DNA from 2 places in the Pseudomonas sp. GGS8 genome. Region 1 is predicted to be linked to the other one. Evidence: predicted binding sites of a transcription regulator. Region 1 holds the regulator's gene; the other holds the start of a gene.
The links. Region 1 encodes sigma-54, which starts transcription at its own class of promoters, with help from an activator protein. Its sites were predicted from a motif close to ANTGGCATNNANNTTGCTNT; they were not measured.
Positions count from the first base shown of each region.

Region 2: glnA (glutamate--ammonia ligase) is a predicted target of sigma-54. The motif match lies at 3,451-3,470, and genes of this name have one in related genera.

Region 1 is NZ_JALJWF010000001.1:2,941,661-2,947,769, forward strand. It holds gene pmbA (metalloprotease PmbA) at 1-525, shown strand, start outside; gene J3D54_RS13185 (HPr family phosphocarrier protein) at 655-927, opposite strand; gene rapZ (RNase adapter RapZ) at 943-1,800, opposite strand; gene ptsN (PTS IIA-like nitrogen regulatory protein PtsN) at 1,803-2,267, opposite strand; gene raiA (ribosome-associated translation inhibitor RaiA) at 2,280-2,588, opposite strand; gene J3D54_RS13205 (RNA polymerase factor sigma-54) at 2,663-4,156, opposite strand; gene lptB (LPS export ABC transporter ATP-binding protein) at 4,342-5,067, opposite strand; gene lptA (lipopolysaccharide transport periplasmic protein LptA) at 5,067-5,615, opposite strand; gene lptC (LPS export ABC transporter periplasmic protein LptC) at 5,602-6,109, opposite strand, start outside.
Region 2 is NZ_JALJWF010000001.1:1,499,163-1,505,271, reverse strand. It holds gene J3D54_RS06550 (DUF4124 domain-containing protein) at 32-652, opposite strand; gene J3D54_RS06545 (DUF4124 domain-containing protein) at 649-1,164, opposite strand; gene J3D54_RS06540 (chorismate mutase) at 1,266-1,814, opposite strand; gene glnA (glutamate--ammonia ligase) at 1,949-3,355, opposite strand; gene thiI (tRNA uracil 4-sulfurtransferase ThiI) at 3,685-5,139, shown strand; gene typA (translational GTPase TypA) at 5,279-6,109, shown strand, end outside.

The DNA.
Region 1 (6,109 bases):
GAAGGCACGCTGGGGCAAAAACTGTTCCCGGAATGGCTGACCATCGATGAACGTCCGCACTTGATGCGCGCCTTGGGCAGCTCTGCCTTCGACGGCGATGGCCTGGCGACCTACGCCAAGCCGTTCGTGGAAAACGGCGAGCTGGTGTCCTACGTGCTTGGCACCTATTCCGGCCGTAAGCTGGGCATGCCGAGCACCGCCAATGCCGGCGGGGTGCACAACCTGTTCGTCACCCATGGCGACGAAGATCAGGCGGCCTTGTTGCGCCGCATGGGTCGTGGCCTGCTGGTCACTGAATTGATGGGGCAGGGCCTGAACATGGTCACTGGCGATTACTCCCGTGGCGCGGCGGGTTTCTGGGTCGAGAACGGTGAAATCCAGTTCGCGGTCCAGGAAGTGACCATTGCCGGCAACATGCGTGACATGTTCAAGCAGATCCTTGCGGTGGGTAATGACCTGGAATTACGCAGCAACATTCGCACCGGTTCGGTGTTGATCGAGCGGATGACGGTGGCGGGCAGCTAAGCTGCGACTGCTGCACAAAAAAACGCGCCACCCAATCGGGTGGCGCGTTTTTTTTGGATCAAGATATCGCAGCTTTTGTCAGCGCCTACGCGTCTGTGGCCGCGACCGAATGCTGCAATCCATTGATCTTTATTCGCCTTCGTCGAAGTAGTTATTGATCAGCGCCACCAGTGCAGCCATTGCTTCCTGCTCTTGTTCACCTTCGGTTTTCAGGTGGATTTTGGTGCCCTTGCCCGCAGCCAGCATCATCATGGCCATGATACTTTTGCCATCGACCATAGTCTCTGGAGTGCGGCCAGCCCTGATCTGGCACGGGAACTGCCCGGCCACCCCGACGAACTTTGCAGATGCGCGGGCATGCAGGCCCAGCTTGTTGATGATTTCGATTTCCAGAGCAGGCATCGCGATGTGAATCCTTTAGCTGAGGTCGCGGTGGCGAACCTGGACGTTCTTCAGGGATTGTTGCAGGACCTGACCCAGACGTTCGGTCAAGTAGACAGAGCGGTGATGTCCGCCGGTGCAGCCAATGGCAATGGTGACATAGGCGCGGTTGCTGGCGGCAAAGCGGGGCAACCACTTGAGCAGGTAGGAGGAAATGTCCTGGAACATCTCTTCGACATCCGGCTGTGCCGCCAGGTACTCGGCCACCGGTTGATCGAGCCCGGACTGTGCCCGCAGCTCCGGTTTCCAGTAAGGGTTGGGCAGGCAACGCACGTCGAACACCAGATCGGCGTCCACCGGCATGCCACGCTTGAACCCGAAAGACTCCACCAGAAACGCAGTACCGGGCTCCGGCTGATTCAGCAGGCGCAGCTTGATGGTATCGCGCAGCTGATACAGGTTCAGACTGGTGGTGTTGACCTTGAGGTCGGCCAGATCGGCGATCGGCCCCAGCAGATTGGTTTCGTCCTCTATCGCCTCCGCCAGCGAGCGATTGGCGCTACTCAGGGGGTGACGACGGCGGGTTTCCGAAAAACGTTTGAGCAGGGTCTCTTCATCGGCGTCCAGATACAGCACATCGCACTGGATATGCCGGCTGCGGACTTCTTCCAGCAATTCGGGAAACCGTGACAGGTGGCTCGGCAAGTTGCGTGCATCGATGGACACGGCCACCAGCGGTTGTGCCAGTTCGGTATGAATCAGCGCGCGTTCGGCCAGTTCTGGCAACAGGCCGGCAGGCAGGTTGTCGATGCAGTAGTAGCCGTTGTCCTCGAGAACATCGAGGGCAGTGCTTTTACCTGAGCCGGAGCGGCCGCTGACGATGATCAGGCGCATGATTAGTGACCGTTTTGCTCGTTCAGGACAACCTGATACAAGGCTTCGTTGCTCGGGGCGCTACGCAGTTTTTCGCGCACTTCCTTGCGGTCAAGCATGCTGGCGATCTGGCGCAGCAACTCCAGGTGCGCATCGGTGGCGGCTTCCGGGACCAGCAGGACAAACAGCAGGTCAACCGGGGCACCGTCGATGGCGTCGAAATCGATGGGTGCGTCCAAGTGCATCAAGGCGCTGATGGGCGACTCACAGCCCTTGAGGCGGCAGTGGGGGATGGCGATACCGTTGCCAAAACCGGTGGAACCGAGTTTTTCACGGGCGACCAGACTCTCGAAGACATCCTGCATGGCCAGACCCGGCACTTCGCGATGGATAAGGTTGGCAATTTGCTCGAGGGCTTTCTTTTTACTGCCGCCCGGCACGTTCACGAGGGAACGGCCGGGGGTCAGGATGCTTTCAAGTCGGATCATGGGTTGGGAGTGTTAACGACCGGTCGCGCCCTGGAGGAGGCTCTGGGTCTTTTCCTTATGCTTTTTGAGTTGTTTATCCAGCTTGTCGGTCAGTGCGTCGATCGCTGCGTACATATCGGTATGTTCCGCGTTAGCGACCACTTCATTGCCGGGAATATGCAGTGTGGCTTCGATTTTCTGCTTGAGCTTCTCGACCGTCATCGTGACTTGCACGTTGGTGATCTTGTCGAAATGCCTCTCTAATCGTTCGAGTTTTTCGCCGATGTAGGTGCGAAGAGGTTCGGTCACTTCCAGTTGGTGTCCACTGATGTTGACTTGCATACAGCTTCTCCTTCGTTGCCAGTGCATAAAGCGGTAGATCAGATGATCTACCACTGGAACGCTGTGGCGTGGCTCTACATCAACCGCTTGCGTTCGCTCGAAGGCGCGATCCCGAGGGATTCGCGGTACTTGGCGACGGTGCGGCGAGCCACCTGAATGCCTTGTGCCTCCAGTAAACCAGCGATCTTGCTGTCACTCAACGGCTTTTTCTGATTTTCCGCGGCAACCAGTTTTTTGATGATCGCGCGGATCGCCGTGGACGAGCATTCACCGCCTTCGGAGGTGCTGACGTGGCTGGAAAAAAAGTATTTCAGTTCATAGATGCCCCGTGGGGTATGCATGAATTTCTGCGTGGTCACCCGTGAAATAGTCGATTCATGCATGCCTACCGCCTCAGCGATGTCGTGCAGTACCAACGGCTTCATGGCCTCGTCGCCGTACTCCAGGAAGCCGCGCTGATGCTCGACGATCTGGGTGGCCACTTTCATAAGGGTTTCGTTGCGGCTTTGCAGGCTCTTGATGAACCAGCGAGCTTCCTGCAGCTGATTACGCATGAAGGTGTTATCAGCGCTGGTATCGGCGCGGCGTACGAAGCCGGCGTATTGGGCGTTGACCCGCAGGCGTGGCACCGACTCCTGGTTCAGCTCCACCAGCCAGCGCTCGTTGTCCTTGCGCACGATCACGTCGGGAACAACGTATTCGGCTTCGGTGGACTCGATTTGCGAGCCCGGGCGCGGGTTGAGGCTCTGGACCAGTTCGATCACCTGGCGCAGTTCATCTTCCTTGAGCTTCATGCGGCGCATCAGCTGGCTGTAGTCGCGGCTGCCGAGCAGGTCGATGTAGTCGGTGACCAGGCGCTTGGCCTCGGCCAGCCAAGGGGTCTTGGCGGGCAGTTGGCGCAGTTGCAGCAGCAGGCATTCACCGAGGTTGCGAGCGCCGATACCGGCGGGCTCGAATTGCTGGATGCGATGCAGGACGGCTTCGATTTCGTCCAGTTCGATGTCCAGTTCCGGATCGAAGGCCTCAAGGATTTCCTCGAGGGTTTCGTCCAGATAGCCCTGATTGTTGATGCAGTCGATCAGGGTCACGGCGATCAGGCGATCGGTGTCGGACATCGGTGCCAGGTTCAGTTGCCAGAGCAAATGGCTTTGCAGGCTTTCACCGGCCGAAGTACGGGTGGTGAAATCCCACTCGTCGTCATCATTGCTCGGCAGGCTGCTGGCACTGGTCTGGTAGACGTCTTCCCAGGCGGTATCGACAGGCAATTCGTTGGGAATGCGTTCGTTCCAGTCGCCTTCCTCAAGGTTATCCACCGTCGGAGCGGTTTCCTGGTAGGAGGGTTCCTGAATGTCGGCGTTGGGTTGCTGTTCGGCTTTGTCGGCCAAGGGGTCGGCGTTATCGAAGTCGTCGCCTTCTTCCTGGCGTTCGAGCATCGGATTGGACTCCAGGGCCTCCTGGATTTCCTGTTGCAGGTCCAGGGTCGACAATTGGAGCAGGCGGATGGCCTGTTGCAGCTGCGGTGTCATCGTCAGCTGCTGGCCCATTCTCAAGACTAGCGATGGTTTCATGGCAGGGGCTTAACACCTTATTCGCCGGCGCACATGCGCCATCCACTACAGGGCGCCGAAGCGCCAAACATAAGCAAATTATATGCCTGAAACTGAAGTGTTTGCCTAGAGCGCTGTAACAATAAAAAACTATTGATTTTTTATTGAAAAAGAGCGCTCAGGCGACTGGCCAGGCAGTTCAGCGCTTACAGGCGGAACTCGTGGCCCAGATACACTTCCTTGACCAGTTCGTTGGCCAGGATGGTGGCAGAGTCACCTTCAGCGATCAGCTGGCCATCATTGACGATGTAGGCGGTTTCGCAGATGTCCAGGGTTTCACGGACGTTGTGGTCAGTGATCAGCACGCCAATGCCTTTGGCCTTGAGGTGATGGATGATCTGCTTGATGTCGCCCACCGAGATCGGGTCCACGCCGGCGAAGGGTTCGTCGAGGAGGATGAATTTCGGGTTGGTGGCCAGTGCCCGGGCAATTTCCACGCGACGGCGTTCGCCACCGGACAGGCTCATGCCAAGGCTGTCACGGATGTGGTGGATGTGAAATTCCTGCAGCAGGCTTTCCAGCTCTTTGCGGCGACCTGCCTTGTCGAGCTCCTTGCGGGTCTCGAGGATGGCCATGATGTTGTCGGTCACCGACAGCTTGCGGAAGATCGACGCTTCTTGTGGAAGATAGCCGATACCGGCCTTCGCACGACCGTGCATCGGCTGGTGGCTGACATCCAGGTCATCGATCAGTACGCGGCCCTGATCGGCCTGCACCAGACCGACGATCATGTAGAAACAGGTGGTCTTGCCGGCGCCGTTGGGACCAAGCAGGCCGACGATCTGACCGCTGTCGATGGACAAGCTGACGTCACGCACGACCTGGCGGCTCTTGTAGCTCTTGGCCAGATGCTGAGCTTTCAGAGTTGCCATTACTGGGCCTTTTGCTCGTCGGTTTTCTTTTTCGGCTGGATCACCATGTCGATGCGCGGACGCGTCTCGGTGACTTTGTTGCCCGTGGCGCGACCGGCGCTCGCAAGCTTCTTGACCGTGTCGTAGACGATTTTCTCGCCCTGGGTGGTGTTATTGTCCTTGTCGACAACTTTTGCCTTGTCGATCAGCACTACGCGGTTTTGGGCTGCGTGGTACTGGATGGTCACGCCCCAGCCCTGAACGGGCTTGGTGTCACCAGCGGTCTGCAGTTGCTCGAAGTAGGCCAGGTTGCCCACCGAAGTCACCACGTCGATGTCGCCTGCAGGCGTGCGGGTGATGGTCACGGTGTTGCCCTTAACGATCATCGAGCCCTGGGTGATGATCACGTCACCTTTATAGGTGGCAATGCCATTCTTGTCGTCCAGCTGGGCGTCGTCGGCCTGAATGCGGATAGGCTGCGCTTGATCGGTCGGCAGAGCCCAGGCGCTCACGCTTCCCAGTGCTGCGCTCAGACTGAGCAAAATAGGGAGAGTTTTAACGAGCCTCATACTGTCCTCTTACGTTCGATAGCAGGTGTATCCTGCTTTCTTTCAAGTACGCTTTCATTCCGTTGCCTGTCGATACACCGCCAGCGCCGTCGATTCTAACGGGTTGATCGGTCTGCGCATATTGCTGCTGCGGGAACACTGTCATACGGGTGGTGGTAATCAGGGTTTTACGGTTTTTTTCGTCGAAACGGGTGATGCGTACCGAGTCAATCAGCTCGACCTGGGTGCCGTCCGGGTTGACTTCGCCGCGCTCGCTCTGGACGTGCCAGGGGAACTCGGTACCGCGAAACATGTTCAGGTCAGGATTGGACAGCAACGTCACTTCGGTCGCTTTCAGGTGTTCGACCTTGTCGGACGTCATTTCGTACTGCAATTTGCCGTCCGGCAGGTACTGCACGCTGTGGGCGTTGGTGGCGTAATAGTCGATCATGGCTTCATCGACTTGCGCCACTGGCTTGTCGAGGAAGCGTTCCGGGCTGATGTTCCAGTAGCCG
Region 2 (6,109 bases), 1.4 Mb from region 1:
GCACCAATATAGTGCGTAAACCTGAACGAAGTTAGAAGAAGGGCAAGAAGGCGCTTTTTTCTTCTTCAGGCTTGTCTTTAAGGGGGCATTCCGGCCGTTGGCCGTAGTCGGTGAGGGTGCAGGGTTTGACCTGGCGTTTCTGCGCCAGGGAAATGCGCAGCATATGGAACGGTTGATTGGCCGTGCGTTCGACGGTGCGGCCCTGTTCGTCGAGGATTTCCACCGACAGGTTGTGACTGCCGCGGTCGATGTTGCTCAGGGCGAACACCGGGCTGGGGCCGGGCTCGGCAGTGGGCTGGCCGTCCAGCAGCAAACGATAACGATGACCCTGTTGCAGGCCGGGTTCGCTGGTAACGCTGACGATCAATTCACCGGCACTGCTACGGATCGTGGCATCCGGTTCCGGCACCAGCACCCGAAGCATGTCGTAATGAAACAGTGGTTTGGCCGGTTTTGATTTTGTCGCCGTCATGGGCGCCGCGCCACTCGGGTTGGCCGGCATTCGATTGCTGGTCGCCAACGGCACTCGCTTGGCGTTGCGGGTGCCCGGCTGATCGGTGAAAACCCGATTGCCCTGGGCGTCGATATAGGTGAAGACCTCGGCCATTGCCGGCAGGCAGACCAGGCACGCGGCCAGCAGCCATACCCTCAAGGCTTATGCACTCGTTGCACAGTAAAGGTCACGGTGGGGCTCTGTTGCACGACGTTTTGCCCGTCGATCACCTGAACCGCGAGGTTATGCTCGCCACGGTCGATGTTCACCAGTTGCAGAATCGGCACGTTGCTCGGCTGGCCGTAGGATTGGCCGTCCAGTAGCAGCCTCAATCGATGAGCGCCTTGCAGGCGCGGATTAATCAATACGCTGACGGTGAATGTGCCGTTGTTGGCGCGCAAGGCTTCTTCGGTGGGCAGGCTGGTCAGTTCCAGCACTTGATACGCGCTGTGGGGCTGGTCACGGCCACTGGCCTGCGCAGGCGCTACCGGCTCGCTTGGCGACTGACGCTCGACGCTGTTGAGCGGTGGCAATTCGACCGGCCGGGCTGTAACGCCATCGGGCGGTTGATTGCTGTAGGCCGTGTTGCCGTTGGCGTCGGTGTACTTGTAGATCTGCGCGGCGGCGGGCAGGGCGATCAGTGTGAGCAGGCATAACAACAATGAGCGCATTGCAGGCTTCCATTGGCCGTTGGGCAAGTGTCCAGCCCTGTTCCGTTCGTGGCGACTCAGCGCTGAGCATAGAGCACATCAGCGCCTGTCGGCAGGCAGGCTCAACGGCTGGCGCTGCACAACTCGGCAGTGGCGCGTACCCGGGCTAGCTCGCGCAGCGACACTTGGGTGCCGGATTTATTGGCCTTGGCCAGCCAGGACGGGCACTGCGGGTCGTTGCGATAAGGGCTGAAATCGGCCAGTTGTTGCAGCAGGCGTTTTTGTAACTGATCAAGATGCGGGCGAATCTGCCCGACGAGATCCGGGCGAGGGTCGTTGGGAGCCTTGCCTTGCGCATGCCAGTCAGACAAATGCGCGTATTGCACCAGTTTGTTGGCCTCGATTTGCGCCGAGAAAAACTGTTCGACGGCTTCGTTGCTCAATTTATAGTCAGGAGCCAAGGCGACAGCACCCGCAATTACCTCACGTTCGCGCTGACGATCTTCGACGGGTTTGCCGCTGTCCCATTTGCTCAGCGCGACTTGATCGGCAATCGCCAGGCGCTCCTCGATGGTGCCCAGCAGTGGGGCGAGGGCGGCAGGGGCCGGGCTGGCGAAAGCGCTGTTAGCCAGCAGGGCAGTAAGCAAGGCAAGGGATGAGCATAGGCGCATGGAAGGTCTCGGCTTTATCGGATGAAGGCCATGATGCACGCAACCGGGCATCCGATGACAGACGTTCGCCCACAAAAAAGGCCTCCCGAAGGAGGCCTCTCTTTTGTCACGCCGCGTGTCGCGGCGCTACCGGATCAGCAGCTGTAGTACAGCTCATATTCCAGTGGGTGTACGAAGGTGCGAACCTTGATTTCTTCTTCGCTTTTCAGAGCGATGTAAGCGTCGATGAAGTCGTCGCTGAAAACGCCGCCTTTGGTCAGGAACGCACGACCTTTGTCCAGCTCTTCCAGGGCTTCTTTCAGGCTGCCGCAAACTTGTGGGATCTCTTTCGCCTCTTCAGGCGGCAGGTCGTACAGGTTTTTATCAGCTGCGTCGCCAGGGTGGATCTTGTTCTGGATGCCGTCCAGGCCAGCCATCAACAGTGCAGCGAAGCCCAGGTACGGGTTAGCTGCTGGATCCGGGAAGCGGGCTTCGATACGGCGAGCGCGAGGGCTGGACACGTAAGGAATACGGATCGAAGCGGAACGGTTGCGAGCCGAGTAGGCCAGCATCACTGGAGCTTCGAAACCTGGGACCAGACGCTTGTAGGAGTTGGTCGACGGGTTGGTGAAGCCGTTCAGGGCCTTACCGTGCTTGATGATGCCGCCGATGAAGTACAGAGCGGTGTCGGACAGGCCGGCATAGCCTTCGCCAGCGAAGGTGTTCTTGCCATCTTTGGCGATGGACAGGTGAACGTGCATACCCGAACCGTTGTCGCCGTACAGAGGCTTAGGCATGAAGGTCGCGGTGCGGCCGTAGGCATCAGCTACGTTGTGTACGCAGTATTTCAGGGTCTGAACTTCGTCAGCCTTGGCAACCAGGGTGTTGAACTTCACGCCGATTTCGTTCTGACCGGCAGTCGCCACTTCGTGGTGGTGAACTTCAATGGTCAGGCCCATTTCTTCCATGGCGTTGCACATGGAGGTACGGATTTCGTGGTCGTGGTCGAACGGCGGAACAGGGAAGTAGCCGCCTTTGACGCCTGGACGGTGGCCTTTGTTGCCGCCTTCCACGTCCTGGTCGGACATCCACGAACCTTGTTCGGAGTAGATCTTGAACATCGAACCGGAGATGTCGGACTTGAACTTCACTTCGTCGAAGATGAAGAACTCAGGCTCCGGACCCACAAATACGGTGTCACCGATACCGGTCGACTTCAGGTATTCCTCGGCACGCTTGGCGATCGCCCGTGGGTCACGGTCGTAGCCTTGCATGGTCGAAGGCTCGATCACGTCGCAAACCAGGATCAGGGTCGGCTCTTCGGTGAACGGGTCGAGAACGGCAGTGGTGTCGTCCGGCATCAGGATCATGTCGGAAGCTTCGATGCCTTTCCAGCCAGCGATGGAGGAACCGTCGAACATTTTGCCTTCTTCGAAGAAAGCTTCATCCAGCGCATCGCGAGCCGGCATGGTCACGTGGTGCTGAGTGCCTTTGGTGTCCGTGAAGCGCAGATCAATCCACTTGACGTCATGATCTTTGATGAGTTGAACCGACTTCGACATAGTGTCCTCCGGGTGGCTTCGGGCTTAGTAATGGATGCCCTTAAATGTGGGTGATGCCGGCGCGAATACTCTGCCATGGCAACCTGCCTCACAAGGGAGCAAATTGCATGCCAGTGCCTCATCATGGGTTTTTTGCCCCAATATCACGCTTATAAAGGTGCACGGCGCCGTAAACTGCAAAATATCGCCCTGTAATGTAGCGTCGAATTCCGTAAATGACCTGTTTTGGTGCGCGAAAAACCTTCTGCACATTAACTGGTTAAACCTTGAGCAATTTCCGCTATAATCCGCGCCCCCCTTTTTCGGCTGGCCCTGCGCGCGCTGTTTTCATGAAACTAATCGTAAAAGTCTTCCCCGAGATCACCATCAAGAGCCGCCCGGTACGGATGCGTTTCATCCGCCAGTTGGCCAAAAATATCCGTACCGTGCTCCGCGATCTGGACCCGGCCGTGGTGGTGAACGGTGTGTGGGACAATCTCGAGCTGGAAACCCGCGTTAGTGACCCGAAGGCCCTGAAGGAGATGACCGAGCGCCTGAGCTGCATGCCGGGCATCGCGCATTTCCTGCAGGTCGATGAGTACCCATTGGGCGACTTCGATGACATCGTCGAGAAGTGCAAGCTGCACTTCGGCGATGCGCTGGCCGGGAAGATTTTTTCGGTGCGCTGCAAGCGTGCCGGCAAACACGAATTCAGCTCCATGGACGTGGAGAAATACGTCGGCAGCCAACTGCGTCGTCAGTGCGGCGCCGCCGGAATCTCGCTGAAAGAGCCTGAAATCGAAGTTCGCATCGAAATTCGCGACAAACGGTTGTTCGTGATCCACAGCCAGCACAACAGCATCGGTGGTTATCCGCTGGGTGCCCTGGAGCAGACGCTGGTGCTGATGTCCGGCGGCTTCGATTCCACTGTTGCGGCCTACCAGATCATGCGCCGCGGGCTGATGAGCCATTTCTGCTTCTTCAATCTGGGCGGACGTGCCCACGAGCTGGGCGTGATGGAAGTCGCGCACTTCATCTGGAAGAAGTACGGCAGCTCCCAACGCGTGTTATTTGTCAGTGTGCCGTTCGAGGAAGTCCTGGGAGAAATTCTCGGCAAAGTCGATAACAGTCATATGGGTGTAGTTTTGAAGCGTATGATGTTGCGCGCGGCTTCCCGTATTGCCGATCGGCTGGACATCGAAGCGCTGGTCACCGGCGAAGCGATTTCCCAGGTGTCGAGCCAGACGCTGCCGAACCTGTCCGTGATCGACTGCGTGACCGACAAGCTGGTCTTGCGTCCGCTGATTGCCAGTCACAAGCAGGACATCATCGACCTGGCCAACGAAATCGGCACCGCCGACTTCGCCAAGCACATGCCGGAATACTGTGGGGTCATCTCGGTGAACCCCAAGACCCACGCCAAGCGTCCGCGCGTGGAGCATGAAGAGAAAGAATTCGACATGGCGGTGCTTGAGCGTGCGCTCGAGAACGCCAAGCTGGTGCCGATCGATCGCGTGATCGACGAATTGGGCCAGGACTTGCAGATTGAAGAAGTCAGCGAAGCGCTGGCGGGTCAGATCATCATCGACATCCGTCACCCGGATGCCGCCGAAGACGACCCGCTGGAGCTTGCTGGCATTGAGGTACAAACGATGCCGTTTTATGCACTGAACGCTCGTTTCAAGGAACTGGACCCTACTCGCCAGTACCTGCTGTATTGCGACAAAGGCGTGATGAGTCGCCTGCATGCCCACCATTTGCTCAGTGAGGGGCATGCCAATGTGCGCGTTTATCGACCGAGCTAAGAGCCCGGGGCTGTTTGCCTGTGGCCTGCGTCACCGGCCCCCCGACTCTGCCGTCAAGCTGTAACGGCAAGGCCTGACTCTACTGTAAATCGCTGCCAAGACTTGTCAGCACACCGAATCCTCTGATCGAGATACACAAGTGATCGAAAATCTACGCAACATCGCCATCATTGCTCACGTTGACCATGGTAAAACCACCCTGGTAGACAAACTCTTGCGTCAATCCGGCACCCTGGAGCGCAACGAGCTCAACGACGAGCGCGTGATGGACTCCAACGACCAGGAGAAAGAGCGCGGTATTACCATTCTGGCGAAAAACACCGCCATCAACTGGAACGGCTACCACATCAACATCGTGGACACCCCGGGCCACGCCGACTTCGGCGGTGAAGTTGAACGCGTAATGTCGATGGTCGACTCCGTTCTGCTGCTGGTTGACGCTCAAGACGGCCCTATGCCGCAAACCCGTTTCGTGACCAAGAAGGCGTTCGAAGCCGGCCTGCGTCCAATCGTGTGCATCAACAAGGTTGACCGTCCAGGCGCGCGTCCGGACTGGGTTCTGGACCAGATCTTCGACCTGTTCGACAACCTGGGTGCTACCGAAGAACAGCTGGACTTCAAAGTCGTCTACGCCTCGGCCCTGAACGGTATTGCCGGTCTGGACCACACCGACATGGCTGAAGACATGACCCCGCTGTACCAGTCGATCGTCGACAACGTACCTGCGCCGGCTGTTGACCGTGAAGGTCCGTTCCAGATGCAGATCTCCGCTCTGGACTACAACAGCTTCCTGGGTGTTATCGGTGTTGGCCGTATCGCTCGTGGTCGCGTCAAGCCGAACACTCCAGTCGTGGCTATCGGTGCCGACGGCAAGAAGCGTAACGGTCGTATCCTGAAACTGATGGGTCACCACGGTCTGCACCGCATCGACGTTGAAGAAGCTGCCGCAGGCGACATCGTGTGCATCAGC